Linked DNA regions of Marichromatium purpuratum 984. The protein of the gene in region 1 interacts with the protein of each later gene in a pairwise test. Links are inferred from orthologs where the notes say so. Each region holds a gene or a part of one and is shown in the gene's direction. Other genes may lie near its edges. The genes, in order: mrdA and MARPU_RS08275.

Region 1 (10,388 bases):
GGTCGAGCCGCGCGATGCGGTCGAGATAGTGACGGGTCAGCTCGGTGCTGGAGTACTTGCGCAGCCGCAGATCGGCGGCCAGTTCTGCGATCGACTTGTTCTGCATTATTCGATGACCTTCGGAACCAGATAGAGCCCGCCCTCGCTCAGCGGCGCGCCGGCTTGGTACTCGGCGCGACGATCCGGCTCGGTGGCCTGATCGGGCCGCAGCCGTTGGGCCATGTGCAACGGGTGCGCCATGGGCTCGACGTCGTCGGTGTTCACCGAGTCCATCTGGGCCACGAGATCGAGAATATTGGAGAGTTCGGCGGCGTAGCGCTCGGTCTGATCCGGGCTGATCGCCAGGCGCGCGAGGTGCGCGATCTTTTCGACGTCGGAACGATCCAGTGACATGTCCGTCCTGCTGGGCCTACAAAAATGGGGAGTCAAAATAGCATAGCGGCCGTGGGCGGTGGAACCAGCGACCAGCGACCAGCGACCAGCGACCAGCGACCAGCGACCAGCGACCAGCGACCAGGGGATTGAACCGCAAAGCCGCAAAGCCGCAAAGCACGTGAAGTGCATGGTGTGTGATGTCGGCGTGAGACCACAGGCGGCGCAGGTCCGCAACCACTGGCGGCTGATCGCTGGCGGCTGGCAGCTTATTCCCTGCACGCGAAGTGCATGGTGTGTGATGTCGGCGTGAGACCACAGGCGGCGCAGGTCCGCAACCACTGGCGGCTGATCGCTGGCGGCTGGCGGCTTATTCCCTGCACGCGAAGGGCATGGTGTGTGATGTCGGCGTGAGACCACAGGCGGCGCGGATCCGCAACCACTGGCGGCTGATCGCTGGCGGCTGGCGGCTTATTCCCTGCACGCGAAGTGCATGGTGTGTGATGTCGGCGTGAGGCCACAGGCGGCGCGGGTCCGCACCCACTGGCGGCTGATCGCTGGCGGCTGGCGGCTTATTCCCTTCGCGGTTCAATCCCCTGGTCGCTGGCGCCGCTGCCTTGCCCATCCCTGATTGCATTGCTAGATTAGCCGTCCTGTTTTTCAAGGATTCCCTCAGCGGACATCGATACCGGACGCCTGCGGGACCCGGCGCTCCTCTCTTCCTCCAAGGTAAGTATCTGATGGTATTCAGACGCATTCGCGGGATATTCTCCAACGATCTGTCGATCGACCTGGGGACCGCCAACACCCTCATCTTTGCCCGCGGACGTGGCATCGTGCTCAACGAGCCCTCGGTGGTCGCGATCCGCCATGATCGCGCTACCGGCGGCAAATCGGTCGCGGCAGTGGGCGAGGAGGCGAAGCTGATGCTCGGACGGACCCCACAGAGCATCACCGCGGTGCGGCCGATGAAGGACGGCGTGATCGCCGACTTCACCGTCACCGAGAAGATGCTGCAGTACTTCATCCACAAGGTGCACGAGTCGCGCCTGATCAGCCCCAGCCCGCGAGTATTGATCTGCGTGCCCTGCGGCTCGACCCAGGTGGAGCGTCGCGCGATCCGCGAATCGGCCGCCGGCGCCGGCGCGCGCGAGGTCTTCCTGATCGAGGAGCCGATGTCGGCGGCGATCGGCGCCGGCCTGCCGGTGCACGAGCCCCACGGCTGCATGGTCATCGACATCGGCGGCGGCACCTCGGAAGTGGCGGTGATCTCGCTCAACGGCATCGTCTACTCCGCCTCGGTGCGCATCGGCGGCGACACCTTCGACGACGCCATCGTCAACTATGTCCGGCGCAACTACGGCACCCTGATCGGCGAGACCACCGCCGAGCGCATCAAGCACACCATCGGCTCGGCCTACCCCGGCAACGAGATGCTGGAGATGGAGGTCAAGGGCCGCAATCTCGCCGAGGGCGTGCCGCGCAGCTTCACCCTCAACAGCAACGAGATCCTCGAGGCGCTGCAGGAGCCGATCTCGGGCATCGTCGGTGCGGTCAAGATGGCCCTGGAGCAGACCCCGCCGGAACTCGGCGCCGATGTCGCCGAGCGCGGCATCGTGCTCACCGGCGGCGGCTCGATGCTACGCGGCTTCGACCGGCTGATCGAGGAGGAGACCGGACTGCCGGTGGTGATGGCCGACGATCCGCTGACCTGCGTGGCGCGGGGCGGCGGCAAGGCGCTGGAGTTGATCGACGAGCGCGCCACCGGGCTGTTCTCGGTCGAGTAGCCCCCGCCGTCGCGGGGCCACCCCGACACGAGCGGACTGGTCGCGCTCGGCACAATATCGGAAAATGACCCGCTCACGCCGTCCCTGATGCAGCAGGGGCGGAGGCCTGTCCACGGGGTTTGAACCACCCCGCACGACGCGGCAGACGCGCTCTCCCCCAATCCAGTCATTGCCGAGGAGCCGACCATCAAACCCCTGTTCGTCCGCGGCCCATCCCCACTGCTCAGGATGATCGTGGCGGTGATTCTGTCCCTCGGGCTGATCATCGCCGACCACCACTACGATCATCTCGGCACGGTACGCTCGGCGCTCTCGCTGGCGGCCTATCCGCTGCACTACGTCGTCGACCTTCCGGCGCACATGATGCGTGACACCCAGGGGCGTCTCACCAACGCCGCCGAGCTGCGCGCGCGCAACGCCGCACTGCATCGCGAGAACCTGACCCTCAAGGCTAGGCTGCAGCAATTCGAGGCACTCGAGGCTGAGAACATGCGGCTGCGCGACCTGCTCGGCTCCTCGTTCAGCGTCGGCGAACGGGTGCTGATCGCCGAGATCATGTCGCTCGACATCGCGCCCTACCGGCAACAGGTGATGATCAACAAGGGCTCGCGCTCGGGGCTGTTCGTCGGCCAGCCGGTGCTCGACGCCAACGCGGTGATGGGCCAGGTCATCCAGACCAACCCCTTCACCTCTACCGTGTTGCTGATCACCGACGCCGAGCACGCACTGCCGGTGGAGATCAATCGCAACGGTCTGCGCTCGGTGGCCGCCGGCACCGGCCTGAGCCAGGAGCTGCAGTTGCTGCACATCCCCAAGAACGCCGACGTGCGCGTCGGCGATCTGCTGGTGACCTCGGGGATGGGCGAGCGCTTCCCGCCGGGCTACCCGGTCGCCCGTATCAAGACCGTACGCCACGACCCGGACAACCCCTTCATCACCGTGCTCGCCGAACCCACGGCCGCACTCGATCGCAGCCGTGAGGTGTTACTGGTCTGGACCATGGACCCGGCGCTGCAACAGCAGGCACTCTCCGACACCCAGGGCACGGAGGCCCGCCCCAGACCATGAGCGAGACCAGGCCACGCGGCGGCTGGCTGATCGGCCTCAGCCTGTTCGTCGCCTTCGCCCTCAGCATCCTGCCGATGCCGCTGCCGGCCGAGGCGCTGCGCCCGCAGTGGGTGGCGATGGTGGTGGTGTTCTGGTGTCTGCACACCCCCGAGCGGATCGGCGTCTTCTCGGCCTTCGCCAGCGGGGTGGCGCTCGACGTGATCTCGGGCACCCTGCTCGGCCAGCATGCGCTCACCCTGTCGCTGCTCGCCTATCTGGTCGTCGAGCTGCACCAGCGCATCCGCATCTTCCCGATGTGGCAGCAGACCCTGTTCGTCTGGGTGCTGTTGCTCGCCGAACGGCTGCTCACCCTATGGGTGCTCGGTGCCACCGGACAACCGATGCCGGCGCTGAGCTACTGGGCCCCGACCTTCCTCGGACTGATCTTCTGGCCCTGGATGAGCGCGCTGCTTGGCGATCTCGGGCGGCGTGCCGGAGCCCTCTGAGACGATGCTCGAGTCCGGCTTCCAGGATCGCAAGCGCGAACAGCGGATCATTGCCACCCGCTCGGCGATCGCCGCACTGCTGGTGGTGCTGGCCCTGGCGCTGCTGGTGGTGCGACTGCTGCACCTGCAGGTCGAGCGTCACGATCATTTCTCGGTGCTGTCGCAGGACAACCGGGTCAAGATCCAGCCGATCCCGCCGACCCGCGGGCTGATCTACGACGCCAACGGCGTGCTGCTGGCCGAGAACCATCCCTCGTTCTCGCTCGAGATCACCGTCGAGAAGGTGTCCGATCTCGACGCCACCATCACGGCGCTCTCGCGCATCATCCCGATCGACGACAAGGATCGCGCCCGCTTCGCCCGGCTCAAGCGCCAGCGGATGCGCTTCCAGGGGGTACCGATCCGACTCAATCTGACTCCGGCGGAGGTCGCCCGCTTCTCGGTCAACGGCCACCGCTTCCCCGGGGTCGACGTGCGCGCCGAACTGGTGCGCGCCTACCCACTCGGTCCCTATGCCGCGCACGTGCTCGGCTATGTCGGGCGCATCAACGAGGGCGAACTCAAGCGCATCGACGCGCGCAACTATGCCGGCACCCACTTCATCGGCAAGGGCGGGATCGAGAAGGCCCACGAGGACCTGCTCCACGGTCAGGTCGGTCACCAGCAAGTCGAGGTCAATGCCCGTGGCCGGGTGCTACGCACCCTCGAGAGTCAGCCACCGGTCCCCGGACGCGATCTCAGCCTCTATCTCGACATCAAGCTGCAGCGTGCCGCCACCGACATCCTCGGTGAGCGTCGGGGCTCTATCGTCGCCATCGACCCGCGTAACGGCGGCGTGCTGGCGCTGGTCAGCCAACCGAGCTTCGACCCCAACCTGTTCGTCGAAGGCATCAGTCAGAAGGACTATCACGCGCTGCTCTACTCGCCGGACAAGCCGCTGTTCAACCGCGCCATCCGTGGTCAGTACCCACCGGGATCGACGGTCAAGCCGTTCGTCGGGCTCGCCGGGCTGATCGAGGGCACGGTGACCGCGCAGAGCAAGACTTACTGCCCCGGCTATTTCACCCTCCCCGGACACTCGCACCGCTTCCGCTGCTGGCGCCGCGGTGGTCACGGTCATGTCGATCTGCGCGCGGCGATGGCCGAGTCCTGCGACGTCTATTTCTACGATCTCGCCTACAAGCTCGGTATCGACCGGTTGCACACACGCCTGGCCGAGTTCGGCTTCGGCGCCGTCACCGGCATCGATCTCGCCGGTGAACTCGGTGGACTGCTGCCCTCGCGCGAGTGGAAGCAGCGGGTCCGCAATCAGCCCTGGTTCCCCGGCGAGACGGTGATCATGGGCATCGGCCAGGGGGCCTATCTCGCCACTCCGCTGCAACTGGCCGCTGCCACCGCAAGCCTCGCCAACCACGGTCACTTCATCACCCCCAGGGTGGTACGCGCCAGTCGCGCCTCGGAGCCGGCACCGCTCACCCCGGAGGAGGCATTGCCGATCGTCGATCATCAGATCCGGGTCGAGGATCCGGCGCACTGGGACACCGTGATCGACGCCATGGTGGCGGTGATCGAGGACCGCCAGGGCACCGCGCGCAAGATCCGCTCGCCCGACTATCGTATCGCCGGCAAGACCGGCACCGCACAGGTCTTCACCATCGGTCAGAACGAGCGCTACGACGCCGAGACCGTGCCCGAGCGACTCAAGGACCACGCGCTGTTCGTCGCCTTCGCCCCGATCGAGGATCCGCGTATCGCCGTCGCCGTGGTAGTCGAGAACGGCGGCAGCGGCAGCGCCACCGCCGCGCCCATCGCGCGGCGGGTGATCGACGCCTATCTCGGCGGCGAACCCCTGCCGCCGGAGCAAGACGAGGAACGCGCCGATGGCGACTAACACCCGCGCCGCCCAACTCGACCGTGGGGTCGACGAGCCGCTGCCCGGTCCGCTGCGACGACTGCACATCGACGCGCCACTGCTGGTGGCGCTGCTCGGACTGTGCGGCTTCGGGCTGATGGTGCTCTACAGCGCCAGCGACCAGAGCCCGCTGGCGGTGGAGCGCCAGCTGATCCGGCTCGGCATCGCCTTCGCACTGATGCTGGCGGTGGCGCAGATCCCGCCGCTCCGACTGCGCAACTGGTCGCCCTCGCTGTTCGTCGCCGGCTGCATCATGCTGGTGGCAGTGCTGGTGGCCGGCGAGATCGGCAAGGGCGCGCAACGCTGGCTCGATCTCGGCTTCGTGCGCTTCCAGCCCTCAGAGCTGCTCAAGCTCGCGGTACCCATGGCGGTCGCCTGGATCCTCGCCGCCCGACCGCTGCCGCCCTCGCGCACCCGTATCCTGCTGGCGGCGATCATCACCATGATCCCGGTGGTACTGATCGCCAAGCAGCCCGACCTCGGCACCTCGCTGCTGGTGGCCAGCGCCGGGGTAATGGTGCTCTTTATCGCCGGGTTGAGCTGGCGGATGATCGGCGCGCTCGCGATCATCGCCGCCGCCGCCGCGCCACTGCTGTGGTTCGGCATGCACGACTACCAGCGCGAGCGCGTGCTCACCTTCCTCAACCCGCAATCCGATCCGCTCGGCTCGGGCTATCACATCATCCAGTCGCAGATCGCCATCGGCTCCGGCGGGGTCTCGGGCAAGGGCTGGCTCAACGGCACCCAGTCGCACCTGGAGTTCCTGCCCGAGCGCAATACCGACTTCATCTTCGCGGTGATCGGCGAGGAGTTCGGCTTCGCCGGCATCCTCGCGCTGCTCGCGCTCTATCTGTTCATCATCCTGCGCGGGCTGGTGATCGCCAGCCGCGCCCAGGACAATTACGGTCGGCTGCTCGCCGGCGGTCTGATCATGGTGTTCTTCGTCTATGTCTTCGTGAACACCGGGATGGTGACCGGACTGCTGCCAGTGGTCGGTGTGCCGCTGCCGCTGATCAGCTACGGCGGCACCTCGATGGTCACCCTGATGATCGGTTTCGGGATGATCATGAGTATCGAGACGCATCGGAAAAGGGTTCGGATTTAAGCGCTTTGCGCATATACTGGAGGTCGAGTGTCAAGGAATGCGTGCAGCGCGACGGGCGTTTGTGCACGACACCATCACCTTCAGGATCGAGCTGCCGTCGATCCGCACCGAGACTCAGGACCGATCGAGCACCGATGCGAACCCTGATCACCCTGCTGAGCGCACTACTGCTCGCCACCGCCGAGGCCGCACCCGACGGCTATCGGAACGCCGCCGCCTCTTTCGTCACCGAGATGGCCGCGCGCCATGACCTCGATGCCGAGCAGCTCGCTGCGCTGATCGCCGGGGCCGAGTACCGCCAGGAGATCATCGATGCCATGGAGCAACCCTACGAGGGCAAGCCCTGGCACCGCTATCGCGCGCTCTTCCTCACCGCCGAGCGCATCGCCGGCGGACGCGCCTTCCACGCCGCCCATGCCGAGCAGCTCGCGCGGGCCGAGGCGCGTTACGGCGTCCCCGCACCGGTGATCGTCGCCATCATCGGCATCGAGACCCGCTACGGCGAGGTGCTCGGTCGTCATCGCGCGCTCGACGCGCTGACCACGCTCGGCTTCTCCTACCCCAGACGCGCCGCCTTCTTCCGTCGCGAGCTCGAACAACTGATCCTGCTCGGCGCCGAGGAGGGGATCGATCTGAGCACCGTGCGCGGCTCCTACGCCGGCGCGCTCGGCATGCCCCAGTTCATCCCCTCGAGCTATCGAGCCTATGCCGTCGACTTCGACGGTGACGCTCAGCGCGACCTGTGGCGCAGCAGCGCCGACGTCATCGGCAGCGTCGCCAACTATCTCGCGCGTCACGGCTGGCGCGTCGGCGGCCCGGTGGCGGTCCCCCTGGAGCAGCCGCCAGCGACCATGCCGGCAGTGGTGCGCAAGGCGCCGCGCGCACCCGCGACCACCCTCGGCGCGCTGCGCGCTGCCGGCATCGACCCGATGGCCGCAACCGGGCTCGCACCGGAGACGCCGGCCAACCTGATGTGTCTGGATGGCGGCGCGGCAGGCGAGCGCTGCTGGATCAGCTTCGCCAACTTCTACGCCATCACCCGCTACAACCACAGCAACCTCTACGCCATGGCCGTGCACCAGTTGAGCGAGGCGATCGGGGAGACGCCGCCATGAGCGCGCCCCGCAGCGCGATCGATCAACAGGCGCGGTCGCAGGGGAGGATCCGCATGTCCATACCGTCCGCTCGTCCATCGCACCGTCCGCTGCTGATCGCACTGGCGATCGGTGCAGCCGCGCTCGGCGGCTGTGCCAGCCAGCCGGGTCAACACCAGCTCGACGCCTTCGACGACGTCCCGCCGGAGATCGCCAGCATCCCCGACGCCGTCCCCAAGGTCGAACCCAGGTCCCGATACGGCAACCCCAAGTCCTACGAGGTCTTCGGCAAGCGCTACTACACCAAGGCGAGCAGCCGCGGACACGTCGAGCGGGGCCTGGCCTCCTGGTACGGCAAGGACTTCCACGGTCGTCGCACCAGCTCGGGCGAGCCCTATGACATGCACGCCATGACCGCAGCGCACAAGACGCTCCCCCTGCCGACCTATGCCCGGGTGACCAATCTCGAGAACGGCCGCAGCGTGGTGGTGCGGATCAACGATCGCGGCCCCTTCCACGGCTCGCGCGTCATCGACCTGTCCTATACCGCAGCGACCAAGCTCGGCATGGCGCGCAAGGGCACCGCCATGGTCGAGGTCCGCGCCATCGACCCACGACGACCGGATGCCGACCCCGGCCCGCTGGTGGCGGGTGGCGAGCACGCGCCGCAGCGTGCACGCGACACCACTCCCCCGGCGTCCGAGCCCGCCAGGGCGACGACCAAGCCGGTCACGACTGCGGCGCGTACCACGGAGGGCGGCAGCGGTGGCCTCTATGTCCAGGTCGGCGCCTTCGGTGACCCGCGCAACGCCGAGCGGCTGCGCTCCCGGCTGCGCCCGGAACTCGGCGACCCGATCCTGGTCGAGAACAGCCGCAGCGCCGGCAGCGCGCTCTATCGGGTGCGCATCGGTCCGCTGGCCTCGCGCACCGAGGCCAGCGCCCTGACCGAACGCCTGGCGGGGCTCGGCATCGCCGAGACCCGTCTGGTACAGAACTGACCCTCGGGTCCGCCCAACCGGCGGCGCCGTCACGCCGCCGGCGCCCGACCACCCCCGTCCTCACCGATCCCAGCAATCGGGATCACGGTCGAGCGATCCCCAAGACAGCGACAGCAAGGTTAGAATACCCCGTGATGACACGCCCCCACGCCGAACCCGGACACCCCATGAAGTCACGTATCCAGTCCCTCGTCCTGATCGTCCTGCTGTGCCTGCACCCGGTGCTGGCGAGCGCCGCGCCGCAAATCCCGGCACCGCCGCAGCTCGACGCCAAGGGCTATCTGTTGATCGACTTCAACACCGGTCAGGTGCTCGCCGACATCAATGCCGACGAGCGTCTGGAACCGGCCAGCCTGACCAAGATCATGACCGGCTACGTGGTCTTTCGCGAACTCGCCGAGGGCAACATCCGTCTCGACGATCAGGTGCTGGTCAGCGAGAAGGCGTGGCGTACCGGCGGCTCGCGGATGTTCATCGAGGTCGGCACCCAGGTCAGCGTCGAGGACCTGCTCAAGGGCATGATCATCCAGTCGGGCAACGACGCCAGCGTCGCCCTCGCCGAGCACGTCGCCGGCAGCGTCGAGGCCTTCGCCAACCTGATGAACGCCCATGCCCGCCGACTGGGGATGACCAACAGTCACTTCACCAATCCCAACGGCCTGCCCGACCCCGATCTCTACACCACCGCACGCGACATCGCCCGCGTCACCATAGCGATCATCCGCGAGTTCCCGCAGTACTACGCCTGGTACAGCAGCCGCGATTTCACCTACAACGACATCACCCAGCCCAACCGCAACCCGTTGCTGCGTCGCGACCCCTCGGCCGATGGCGTCAAGACCGGCTACACCCGCGCCGCCGGCTACTGTCTGGTCGGCTCGGCCAAGCGTGACGACCAACGATTGGTCTCGGTGCTGATGGGCGCACCCAGCCCCAATGCCCGCGCCACCTCCAGCCTGGCGCTGCTCAACTACGGCTTCCGCTTCTACGAGAGTCACCGTCTCTACCCGGCCGGTCAGCCGGTCGAGCACCTGCGGGTGTGGTACGGAGAGCAGGAGGTGCTGTCGGTGGGGCCGGCGACGGATGTGTTTGCGACCATTCCGCGCGGCGACTATGGTCAACTCAGCGCCCGCATCGAGCGCACCGCCGAACTCACCGCCCCGATCGCCGTCGGCGCACGCATCGGCGACCTGGTGGTCGACAACGCCGGGCGCGAACTGACGCGAGTCCCTCTGGTCGCGCTCGAGGCGGTGCCCGAGGGGGGCTTGGTGCGCAAGGCGAAGGACCATCTGCTGCGCATGTTCTGATGCCGGCCCGAGCCGGCGGAGCGAGCGCATGAACGAGCTTTATCTCAACGGTCGTTTCCTGCCGCCCGAGGCGGCGCAGGTCTCCGTGCTCGATCGCGGCTTCCTGTTCGGCGACGGCGTCTACGAGGTCGTGCCCAGCTATGGTGGTCACTTCCTCCGTCTCGACCAGCATCTGGCACGGCTCGGGCGCAGTCTCGCAGCGATCGGGCTCGATGACCCGCTCGGACCCGAGGGCTGGCAACGGGTGGCGCGCCGGCTGG
Region 2 (10,524 bases), 1.9 Mb from region 1 along the record:
GCGCTGGAGCCGGCGCGAGAGGCCGACGGCGCGGCCTATCTGGCGCACATCGACCGCTGGGTCGAGGTGCTCGCCGGGGCGGCGCGGCGATGAGCGAGTCGCTGTTGCGGCTCGACGGACTGGTCGCGGGCCATCGCGCGCCCGTGGTCGGTCCGCTCTCGTTCGCCCTGGGGCGTGGCGAGGTGCTGGGGCTGTGGGGCGGCAACGGCAGCGGCAAGTCGACCCTGCTCAACGCCATCGCCCGCGCCGCGCGGGTGTTCGCCGGGACGATCCGGCGCGCGCCCGGGTTGCGCCTGAGCTATCAGGAGCAGCGCCCGGTGCGTCTTGACCCCATGCCAATGACCGGCGCCGACCTGCTGCGTGCCGCCGGGCTCGACCCGCGCCGTGCACCGGCGCCCTTGGTCGCGCTGCTCGGCCAGCGACTCGATCGGCTCAGCGGCGGTCAGTACCAGCTGCTCTGCGTGTGGTGCGCGCTTGGCGCCGAGGTCGATCTGGTGCTGCTCGACGAGCCGACCAACAACCTCGATCCCGGCGCCGAGCGTTCGCTGCGCGTGCTGCTGGAGACGGCGCGCGCGGACCGAGCGGTGTTGCTGGTCAGTCACGAGCGCGCCTTTCTCGACGCGGTGAGCACCCGGGTGCTGACGCTCGAGGCCGGAGAGCGGTCATGAACGAGGGACTCGCACTGCTCGTCGACCCGCTGTTCCGGGTGCCGCTGCTCACCGGGCTGGCGGCGAGCCTCGCGCTCGCGCCGATCGGGGTGTTGTTAATGCTCCGCGACGAGTGGCTGGCGGCGCTGGGGCTGGCGCATCTGGCGGCCGCCGGCGCCCTCGGCGGGCTCGCGCTCGGCGCGCCGGGGCTCGCCGGTGCCGGGCTCGGCGCGCTCGGCGGTGGACTGGTCAAGGGAGCGCTGGGGCGCCGTGGCAACGGTGTCTATGGCTTCATGATCCTGATCGGCTGGGCGTTGCTGCTGCTGATCGCGGCCAATAGCGCGGTGGGCGAGGGGCTGGGGCAGGCGCTGATCGACGGTCAGCTCTACTTCGCCCGCTGGCCCGAGCTGATCGCGGCACTGGCGCTGGCGCTCGCGCTACTGTGGGCGTTGCCCCGGCTGGCCTGGCCGCTGTTGCGCGCGCGTCTGCTGCCCCGGCTCGACCGCGCCAATGGCCGCGCGGCCTGGCGCACCCACCTGGGGATGGATCTCGTCGCCGCGCTCGGCATGGCGGTGGGCACCGCCACGCTGGGATTGATGGGGGCCTTCGCGCTGGTGTTCGTGCCGGCCTGGGTGGCCTTCCGGGTGGCGCACGGCTGGCGTGCGACCTGGGTGGTAGCGGGGATTTTCGCCGTCGCCGGTTATCTCGGCGCCTTCGTGCTGGCGCTGGCGCTCGATCAGCCCTTCGGCCCGGTGCTGGTGGCGGTGCTGGTGTTGCTGGCCTGGGGCGCGAGCGCGCTCCAGGCGGGGTGGCGATTGCTGACGGGCTGGCGCTGAACGGACTCAGTGGCAGGGATCGCTCCACCAGTGCGAGAGCCGTTGTTCGAGTTCCCGCGCCGGCAGCCCCTCGTAGTGGGAGATGTCGTTGAACAGCCGCAGCCGGGCGCGCACCTCGCTGGCGAAGTCGAGGATGGTCAGCCCCGCCGGGCTCTGGTCGAGCCGGTCGCGATAGCCGCGCGCGTCGAAGCCGAGCAGACTGCTGACCAGTAGCCGGTTGGTGCCCTTGTGGGCGACCACCAGCACCGAGCGGTCGTGGTGGTCGTGGACGATGCGGCGCATCACCGGCAGGGCGCGGGCGAGCACGTCGATCCCCGACTCGCCACCCTTGGGCGCGCTGGTCAGCGGATCCTCCTGCCAGGCGCTGTACTCCTCGGCGAAGTCGGCGGCGACCTGCTCGCGGGTCAGGCCCTCCCAGTGACCGTAGTCGATCTCGCGCAGCCCGGGCTCGGGGGTGGGTTCGAGACCGTGTGACTCGGCGATGATCCGCGCCGTCTCCATGGTGCGCCCCATCGGGCTGGCGAAGACCGCATCGAGGCTGTCGCAACGCAGTCGCGCGGCGAGCGCACGGACCTGGGTGCGTCCCTGCTCGGAGAGCGGCACGTCGGTGGAGCCGGCAAAGCGGTCCTCGGCGGTGAGTTCGGTGGCGCCGTGGCGCACCAGATAGATTCGGGTCGGCATCTTGTTCTCCTCGTTGGCTCCCGATTGTCCCTTATGTCCCCATGGTCGGGGCGCTCGTGGTCGATGTCCAGGCGGAGCGGGCGCGAGAGGCTTGCTGGCGTGACACGCGGGAGCCTTGGGCTGTGTCAGAATGGATGGCCGGAGCGGTGGCGGGTTCCGTGGGGGATGCGCCGGTGACGAACGGCGGTTTTCGCGATGATGGAGGTCTTGGCCCGGTCATGAGCGTACGGAAGACGCGCAGGCGTACGAGCAAGGGGGGGACTCACGGGAAGACGCGGCGTGGCAAGTCGGGGCCGTTGCGGCTGCTGGTGCTGACGGCGCTGGTGCTGGCGGCGCTCTCGGTGGTGATGGTCGGCACGCTGCGCTGGCTCGATCCGCCGAGTTCGGCGTTCATGCTCGGACAGCGGCTCTCCGGACTGTGGACCGAGGGCCGCGCGCCGCGACTGGCGTATCGCTGGGTCGATCTCGACGATATCGACCCGGAGCTGGCGCTGGCGGTGATCGCCGCCGAGGACCAGCGCTTTCCCGAGCACTACGGCTTCGACCTGGTCGAGCTGCGTCAGGTGCTGGCCGACCTCGGCGAGGGCGGCCCCAGCCGGGGCGCGAGCACCCTCACCCAGCAGACGGCCAAGAACCTGTTCCTGTGGTCGGGCCGGGACTATCTGCGCAAGGGCGTCGAGGCCTGGTTCACGGTGCTGATCGAGACGCTGTGGCCGAAGCGACGCATCCTCGAGGTCTATCTCAACATCGCCCAGTTCGGTCCCGAGGTCTATGGCGCCGAGGCCGCCAGCCGTCGCTACTTCGACCGTTCCGCGGCCAACCTCGGGCGGTCACGCGCCGCCCGGCTCGCGGCGGTGCTGCCCGATCCACGCGGCTATCGGCTCGATCGCCCCAGTGAGCGACGGGAGCGGCGTGTGGGCTGGATCCTCGCCCAGATGCGCCAGCTCGGCGGTATCGCCTATCTCGAGCGGCTGCGCTGAGCGCGGCCTTGCGGGGCGGGACGCGATCGCGCAGGATGTCGCCGCCGGTGCCGCGCTGATGGGGTATCGGGATGAGGCGTGCCCGGTGCGCGCGCCCTGGAGTCGCCCTTGGAACACGCAGCCGATCAGCAGCCCGCCCCGGAACAGCCACCTTCGTCCGCGCCGCGGCGTCTCGCGCCGGGGCGCTGGCTGCTGCGCCTGTCGAGCGCGCTGCTCGGCACCGGGTTGCAGCTCATGCTGCTGGGGCTGCTCGGTGCTGCGGCCTTCGTCCACTTCACCCTGCCCGAGCTGCCCGACGTCGAGCAGCTGCGCGACGTCCAGCTCCAGGAGCCGTTGCGGGTCTACAGTGCCGATGGCGCGCTGATCGGCGAGTTCGGCGTGCAGCGCCGCCGCCCGGTGCGCTATCGCGATGTCCCGGCGCTGGTGGTGCAGGCGGTGCTCGCCACCGAGGACAGCCGTTTCTTCCAGCACCGTGGCGTCGACCTGGTGGGGCTGGCGCGCGCCTCGCTGAGCTATGCCCTGACCGGCGAGAAGTCGCAGGGCGGTAGCACCATCAGCATGCAGCTCACCCGCAACTTCTTCCTCTCGCCGGAGAAGACCTTCGCGCGCAAGCTCGCCGAGGTGTTGCTGACCCTGCGCGTCGAGCGCACCCTGACCAAGCAGCAGATCCTCGAGCTCTATCTCAACAAGATCTTCTTCGGCCATCGCGCCTACGGCATCTCGGCGGCCGCGGCGCTCTACTACGACAAGCCGCTCGACGCGCTGACCCTGCCCGAGGTGGCGATGCTCGCCGGCATCCCCCAGGCGCCCTCGAGCAACAACCCGGTGACCGACCCGGCGCGGGCGCTCGAGCGGCGCAACCATGTGCTCGGGCGGATGCACGCACTCGGCTATATCGACACGCCGCGCTACGAGCAGGCGATCCGCACGCCCGACCGGGCGCGGTTGCATCGCCGCCTGCCCGACCTGGAGGCCGGACACGTCGCCGAGATGGCGCGCCAGGAGATCATCGAGCACTACGGCGAGACCGCGCTCGGGCACGGTTATCGGGTCTTCACCACCATCGACACCCGGTTGCAGCGCGCCGCGCAGGGTGCGGTGCGCGAGGCGCTGCACGACTACGACCGGCGTCACGGCTATCGCGGCGCCGAGGTGCGCATCGAGCTTGCCGGGCGCTCCGAGTCGGCGCTCGATGCGCTGCTCGCCGCTCACCCGCCGTTCGGTGGGTTGCGCGCGGCGCTGGTCACCGCGGTCTCGGCGCGCGCGGCCGAGCTCTATCTCGGGCGGGGGGAGCGCGCGCGGCTCGATCTCGGGGCGGTCGCCTGGGCGCGGCCCCTGATCGACGAGAACCGGCGCGGGCGCCGTCCTCGACGTGTCGGCGACGTGCTCGCCGTCGGCGATCTGGTGCGACTCTCGCGTGGTGAGGACGGCGACTGGCGGCTCGATCAGCTGCCGGCGGTCGCCGGTGCGCTGGTCTCGATCGATCCGCGCGACGGCGCGGTGCTGGCGCTGGTCGGGGGCTACGACTTCGCCGCGAGCAAGTTCAACCGCGCGCTCGACATGCGTCGTCAGCCCGGTTCGAGCTTCAAGCCCTTCATCTATGCCGCCGCGCTCGCCGAGGGCTGGACCCCGGCGAGCCTGGTGCGTGACGGTCCGGTGGAGCTGCCGCGCGGCTCGCGCTGGAACCCGCAGAACGCCGATCGTCGCGCGCTCGGTCCGATCCGGTTGCGTCCGGCGCTGGCGCGCTCGCGCAACCTCGCCACCATCAATCTGCTGCAGAGCGTCGGGTTGGAGGACGCCAAGCGCTATCTCGAACGCTTCGGCTTCGCCCTGATCGACAACCCCGTCGGATTGTCGCTGGCGCTCGGCACCGTGGAGCTCTCTCCGGTGAGTCTGGCCGAGGGCTATGCGGTATTCGCCAATGGCGGCTACCACGTGCGCCCGCACTTCATCACTCGGATCGAGGACGGCGAGGGTCGGGAGGTCTTCGTCGCCGCGCCGCCGCGCGCCTGCGACGACTGCTGGTACCGGCGTGGTGGCGGCGAGACCCGCACCCGGGCGCTCGCCGCCACCGGCGGCGCGGCCGAGCGGGTGATCGACCCGCGCATCGCCTATCAGATGACCTCGATGTTGCGCGACGTCATTGAGGTCGGCACCGGGCGGCGCGCCCGCGCCCTCGGGCGTGCCGACGTGGTCGGCAAGACCGGCACCACCAACGACCTGCGCGACTCCTGGTTCGCCGGCTATCAGGCCGACTTCGTCACCATCGCCTGGATGGGCTTCGACGACTTCTCCGAGCTCGGTCGCGGCGAGTACGGCGGCGTGGCGGCCCTGGGGATGTGGGTCGAATTCATGCGCCAGGCGCTCGCCGAGCGTCCGGTGGCGACGCTGAAGCCGCCGTCGGGGATGGTGCGGGTGCGGATCGATCCGGCGCGCGGGGTCGAGTCACGGGGGCCGGGCAGCATCGCCGAGCTGGTGCGCGAGGAGTATCGCCTGATGCTGCTCGGCCCGGATCCGATCCGCGCGGCGCCCGCGCCCGTGGTCGAGGACAGCTCGCCGCGGGTGCTCGACGAGCTGTTCTGAGGCGTCGGCTCAGCCGGCGCAGGGCAGGGGGACGATCGCGCGCTGTTCGCGTTGCAGTCGTTGCAGGGTCTCGCGCAGCTCGCCGAGACGCTCAAGCAGCCGCGTGCGCTGGGTGGCATCGAGGCTGGCGCCGAACCGGGCGGCGAGGGTGACGAGCTGTTCGGTCAGGCGCTCGCCGTCGCGGCGCAGCGCCGCCGGCATGGCGTCGAACTCGACCAGCCAGCCATGGAGGAAGGCGGCGATCCGTGCCTCCCCGGCGCCCTCGTCGAGCAGCGTCATCAGCCGGGTACGCTGGTCGGCGCGATAGGCGTCGAGCGCGGGCTGGCTGCGCGGCATCGCCGCGGTCAGCTCGCGCACCAGCTGCTGCTGGCTCGCGCTGAGCGGTCCGGTCCAGTCGCTGAGATTGCGGATATAGCGCCGGGCGCGCTTGCGCCGTTCGCGTTCGGGGTCGGCGGGTGCGGCGCGCTCGGCGTCGCGCTCGCGCCACAGTCGTTCGAGCCGCTGGCGCTGCGCCGGGGTGAGGGTGGCGAGCAGCGGTGCGGTGGCGTCGACGAAGAGTTCGGCGTGCTGGCGGTAGATCGGTTCAGCGGCGGCCATCAGGCAGGCGAGATCCTCACGGGCGAAACCGCGCTCGCTCGTCAGGATCAATCCGTCGAGCAGGGCGGTGAGCCGGGGCAGCGCCTCGCGGCGGTGACGCGTCTGGACCTGTTCGAGTCTGTCCGTCCAGCGGCGCAGCTGTTGCGGCGCGAGGTCGATGCGGTGATCGACATAGACGGCGGTGAGGAAGGGGGCATTGTCGTAGACCAGCGAGACCCGGCTGCAGCCGCCGCCGAGCAGACCGAGTGCGACCAGCACCACGACCCCGAGGTGACGACTCATCCGGCCTGCTCCAGTTCGAGCGTCGGCGCCGCGAACAGATATCCCTGTGCCCAGTGCACGCCGAGTTCGCCGAGGACCTGGGCGGTGGGTTCGTCCTCGACGCATTCGGCGATGGTGGTGATGCCGAGCGAGTCGGCGGTGTACTGGATGCTGGCCACCAGGGCGCGCGACTTGGGTCTGGTGCGGACCTGCGCGATCAGTTCACGGTCGATCTTGATGAAGGAGATCGGCAGCTCGGCGAGATAGCCGAGCGAGGAATAGCCGCCGCCGAAGTCGTCGATGGCGAGCCGGAAGCCCTGGTCGAGAAAGGGCGCGAGGGTGGTCCTGAGCTGATGGGCATGGCCGAGCGGCTCGCGCTCGGTGATCTGCAGGACCAGCGCGCGGGTGCGTCGCCCGGGGCCGAGCCGCGGGCACAGTGCCGCGGCGTGCTGGGCGAGTGCGGCGACCCGCTCGGGGCGGCGCAACAGGTCGCCGGAGAGGTTGATGAAGCGCTTGATGGCGGGACGCTGATCGCCCTCGACGGCGCAGCGGGCGATGGCGCGGCGTCCGAGGATGTCGTCGATACGGTGGAGCAGGTTGAGCCGGTCGGCGATCTCGACGAACTCCTGGGCGCAGAGCACCTGCTCGGTGCCGACGACGATGCGGGCGAGCGCTTCTTCGGCGACCTGGGTGCGACTGGCGAGATCGACGATGCTCTGATAGGCCGGGTGGAGCTGGCCGTCGCGAATGGCCCGTTGCACCAGGGCTGCGGTGGAGAGATTGTGGGCCTGCTCGGCGTTGGTGACACAGGTGCGGTTGCGCCCGCGTAGCTTGGCCTCGTAGAGACCCGCGTCGGCGCGGGCGAGGACATCGTCGACACTGTCGTGGCCAGCGGTGCATTCGGCCACTCCTGCACTCACCGTCACCTCGAAGCGGCGTTCGGCAAACTCCGGGCGGGCACGCTCGACGGCCTGGCGCATCCGTTCGATGCCTTGGTAGGCCTGCTCGATCCGGGTGGCGGGCAACACCACCAGGAATTCCTCGCCGCCCCAGCGGCCCACCCAGTCGCCCTGACGGATGCTGCGTCTGAGCGCGAGGGCGACCTGCTTGAGGATGTGGTCGCCGGCGCAGTGACCATGGATGTCGTTGATCAGCTTGAAGCGGTCGATGTCGAACAGGGCGAGACAGTAGGGGCTGCCCGAGCGATCGCTGCGCGCCTGCTCGAGTCGCAGATAACCGTTGAGCGCGCGCCGGTTGGGCAGGCCGGTGAGTTCGTCATGGGTGGCCATCTGGAACATCCGCTGCTCGAGCCGGCTCAGCCGCTCGCTCTGGACCGAGGCGCCGAGGACATTGGCCGCCGCGCGCAGCGCCTGGATCTCGACCTCACTCCAGTGACGCCTGCGGGTGCAGTCGTCGAAACCGATGAACCCCCACCAGTGCTTGGCGACGAAGACCGGCACCACGACCAGCGAGCTGATCCCCTGGGCCAGGAGGATCTCGCGCTCGCCCTCGGGCAGGGTCTCGACGCAGCCCTGCACCACGCCCCCGCCACGCAGGGTCTGACACCAGCGGGCGAAGCCGGTCTCGATCGGGAAACTCTGCAGCTGGTTGTTACCGATCTGGCTCTCGATGCCGGGAGCCGAGAACTCGTGACGCTGACTGGTGTAGAGTATCCCGTCGATACCAAGATGGTTCTCGAAGACATAGGCGCGGCTGGCATGGGTCGCCCGCGCCAGGTGCTCGAGCATCCGCGGCACGTATTCTCCCCAGTTCGCGCAGCCGAAGTACTCGGCGGCGAGCCCCACGGCCTTGAAGATTGCGCTGGCGCTGTCGAGCGCAGCATCGTCCCCGTCGGCCGAGGGGACGGGTGGTGTCGATGTGTCGAGTGTCCGGAGGGGGGCTGCACCGTTCGGCTTGCTTCTTTCCCCACTGGCTGTACACTCTGAACCTTTTTCCAACTTCATCTTCAACGAGGTCCCCCCGTGGTCGCCCCCGAGTCAGATTTCCATCGCATCAAGCGCTTGCCGCCCTATGTCTTCAACATCGTCAACGAGTTGAAGGCCGCGGCGCGAGCGCGGGGCGAGGACATCATCGATTTCGGCATGGGCAACCCCGATCAGCCGACGCCGCAGCACATCGTCGACAAGCTGATCGAGGTCTCGGCGCGCGGCAACACCCACCGTTATTCGGTCTCGCGCGGCATCCCGCGGCTGCGTCGCGCCATCTGTCACTGGTATCGCGATCGCTTCGACGTCCATCTCGATCCCGAGACCGAGGCCATCGTCACCATCGGCTCCAAGGAGGGCCTCGCCCACCTCGCGCTGGCGACCATGGACGCCGGTGATACGGTACTGGTGCCCAACCCGGCCTATCCGATCCATCCCTACGGCTTCATCATCGCCGGTGCCGACGTGCGCCATGTGCGCCTGACCCCGGACGTGGACTTCTTCGAGGAGCTGCGGCGCGGTATCCAGGAGTCCTGGCCCAAGCCCAAGATGCTGGTGCTCAACTTCCCCGGCAACCCCACCGGGCAGTGTGTCGATCTCGAGTTCTTCGAGAAGGTCATCGAGATCGCCCGCGAGCACGGCATCTGGGTGGTGCACGACATCGCCTATGCCGACATCGCCTTCGACGGCTACAAGGCCCCCTCGATCCTCCAGGTGCCCGGTGCCAAGGACATCGCCGTCGAGTTCTTCTCGATGTCCAAGAGCTACAACATGCCCGGTTGGCGCGTCGGCTTCATGTGCGGCAACCCGACTCTGGTCTCCGCGCTGGCGCGGATCAAGTCCTATCTCGACTACGGGACCTTCACCCCGATCCAGGTCGCGGCGATCGCCGCGCTCGAGGGGCCGCAGGAGTGCGTGCGCGAGATCAGCGACATGTATCAGAGTCGGCGCGACGTGCTCTGCAGCGGTCTCAACGCTGCCGGCTGGGCGGTCGAGCCGCCCAAGGCGACGATGTTCGTGTGGGCGCCGATCCCCGAACCCTATCGCGAGATGGGGTCGCTGGAGTTCTCGAAAAAGCTCCTGCGCGAGGCCAAGGTGGCGGTCGCGCCCGGGATCGGTTTCGGCGAGTACGGCGACACCCATGTCCGCTTCGGCCTGATCGAGAACGAGCATCGCACCCGTCAGGCCATTCGTGGCATCAAGGAGATGTTCCGCCGCGACGCCCAGGCCGGCGCCTGAGCCGTTCACGGTGACGCGTCCATCATGGGCGCGTCCGGACCGATTCCATCCAGGATACAGCGTCCCGTCCTGGCGGGCGGGCGACGAAGAGGTAACATGATGAAACCGGTGAAAATCGGACTCTTGGGCTTGGGAACCGTCGGTGGCGGCACGGTCAGCGTGCTGGCCAACAATGCCGCGGAGATTGCGCGCCGCGCCGGACGCGAGATCCAGATCGCGCATGCCGCAGCGCGTGCCTATGACGCCGGTGCCATCGATGGACTGGAGCGGATCGGGCGCATCGGCGACGATGCCTTCGCGGTGGTCGAGGACCCCGAGGTTGAGGTGGTCATCGAGCTGATCGGCGGCTATTCGCCGGCCCGCGAGCTGGTGCTGCGCGCGATCGAGAACGGCAAGCACGTGGTCACCGCCAACAAGGCGCTGATCGCGCTGCACGGCAACGAGATTTTCGCCGTCGCTCGCGAGCACGGGGTGACGGTCGGTTTCGAGGCGGCGGTAGCCGGCGGCATCCCGATCATCAAGGCGGTGCGCGAGGGTCTGGCCGCTAACCACATCGAGTGGGTGGCCGGCATCATCAACGGCACCGGCAACTTCATCCTCTCCGAGATGCGCGACAAGGGTCGCGACTTCGCCGACGTGCTCGCCGAGGCGCAGGCGCTCGGCTATGCCGAGGCCGATCCGACTTTCGATGTCGAGGGGATCGACGCGGCGCACAAGCTCACCATCCTCGGCTCGCTCGCCTTCGGCATCCCGC

What was found.
Region 2: the proteins of mrdA (region 1) and MARPU_RS08275 interact in binary tests that used the Escherichia coli proteins (3 or more experiments, as listed by UniProt). The link is inferred for Marichromatium purpuratum 984 from one-to-one orthologs.

Annotation. Positions count from the first base shown.
Region 1 is NZ_CP007031.1:3,759,453-3,769,840, forward strand. What follows is about bases 3,255-6,159. They hold mrdA (penicillin-binding protein 2), read left to right. Parts: upstream 3,255-3,716; coding sequence 3,717-5,603; downstream 5,604-6,159. Other genes in these bases: mreD (rod shape-determining protein MreD), read left to right, coding at 3,255-3,712; rodA (rod shape-determining protein RodA), read left to right, coding at 5,593-6,159. Also shown: Asp-tRNA(Asn)/Glu-tRNA(Gln) amidotransferase subunit GatA, read right to left, coding at 1-106; Asp-tRNA(Asn)/Glu-tRNA(Gln) amidotransferase subunit GatC, read right to left, coding at 106-393; MARPU_RS16350 (rod shape-determining protein), read left to right, coding at 1,113-2,159; rod shape-determining protein MreC, read left to right, coding at 2,400-3,227; more of mreD, read left to right, coding at 3,224-3,254; more of rodA, read left to right, coding at 6,160-6,729; mltB (lytic murein transglycosylase B), read left to right, coding at 6,864-7,844; MARPU_RS16380 (septal ring lytic transglycosylase RlpA family protein), read left to right, coding at 7,898-8,821; MARPU_RS16385 (D-alanyl-D-alanine carboxypeptidase family protein), read left to right, coding at 8,989-10,128; MARPU_RS16390 (D-amino acid aminotransferase), read left to right, coding at 10,157-10,388. UniProt on the Escherichia coli protein: Catalyzes cross-linking of the peptidoglycan cell wall. Responsible for the determination of the rod shape of the cell. Is probably required for lateral peptidoglycan synthesis and maintenance of the correct diameter during lateral and centripetal growth.
Region 2 is NZ_CP007031.1:1,839,489-1,850,012, reverse strand. Bases 2,949-5,989 are described here. They hold MARPU_RS08275 (penicillin-binding protein 1A), read left to right. Parts: upstream 2,949-3,252; coding sequence 3,253-5,727; downstream 5,728-5,989. Other genes in these bases: MARPU_RS08270 (DUF6279 family lipoprotein), read right to left, coding at 5,737-5,989; mtgA (monofunctional biosynthetic peptidoglycan transglycosylase), read left to right, coding at 2,949-3,144. In the rest of the region: MARPU_RS08300 (metal ABC transporter substrate-binding protein), read left to right, coding at 1-93; MARPU_RS08295 (ATP-binding cassette domain-containing protein), read left to right, coding at 90-668; MARPU_RS08290 (metal ABC transporter permease), read left to right, coding at 665-1,483; MARPU_RS08285 (histidine phosphatase family protein), read right to left, coding at 1,490-2,164; more of mtgA, read left to right, coding at 2,383-2,948; more of MARPU_RS08270, read right to left, coding at 5,990-6,606; MARPU_RS08265 (putative bifunctional diguanylate cyclase/phosphodiesterase), read right to left, coding at 6,603-8,390; alaC (alanine transaminase), read left to right, coding at 8,568-9,770; MARPU_RS08255 (homoserine dehydrogenase), read left to right, coding at 9,870-10,524. UniProt on the Escherichia coli protein: Cell wall formation. Synthesis of cross-linked peptidoglycan from the lipid intermediates.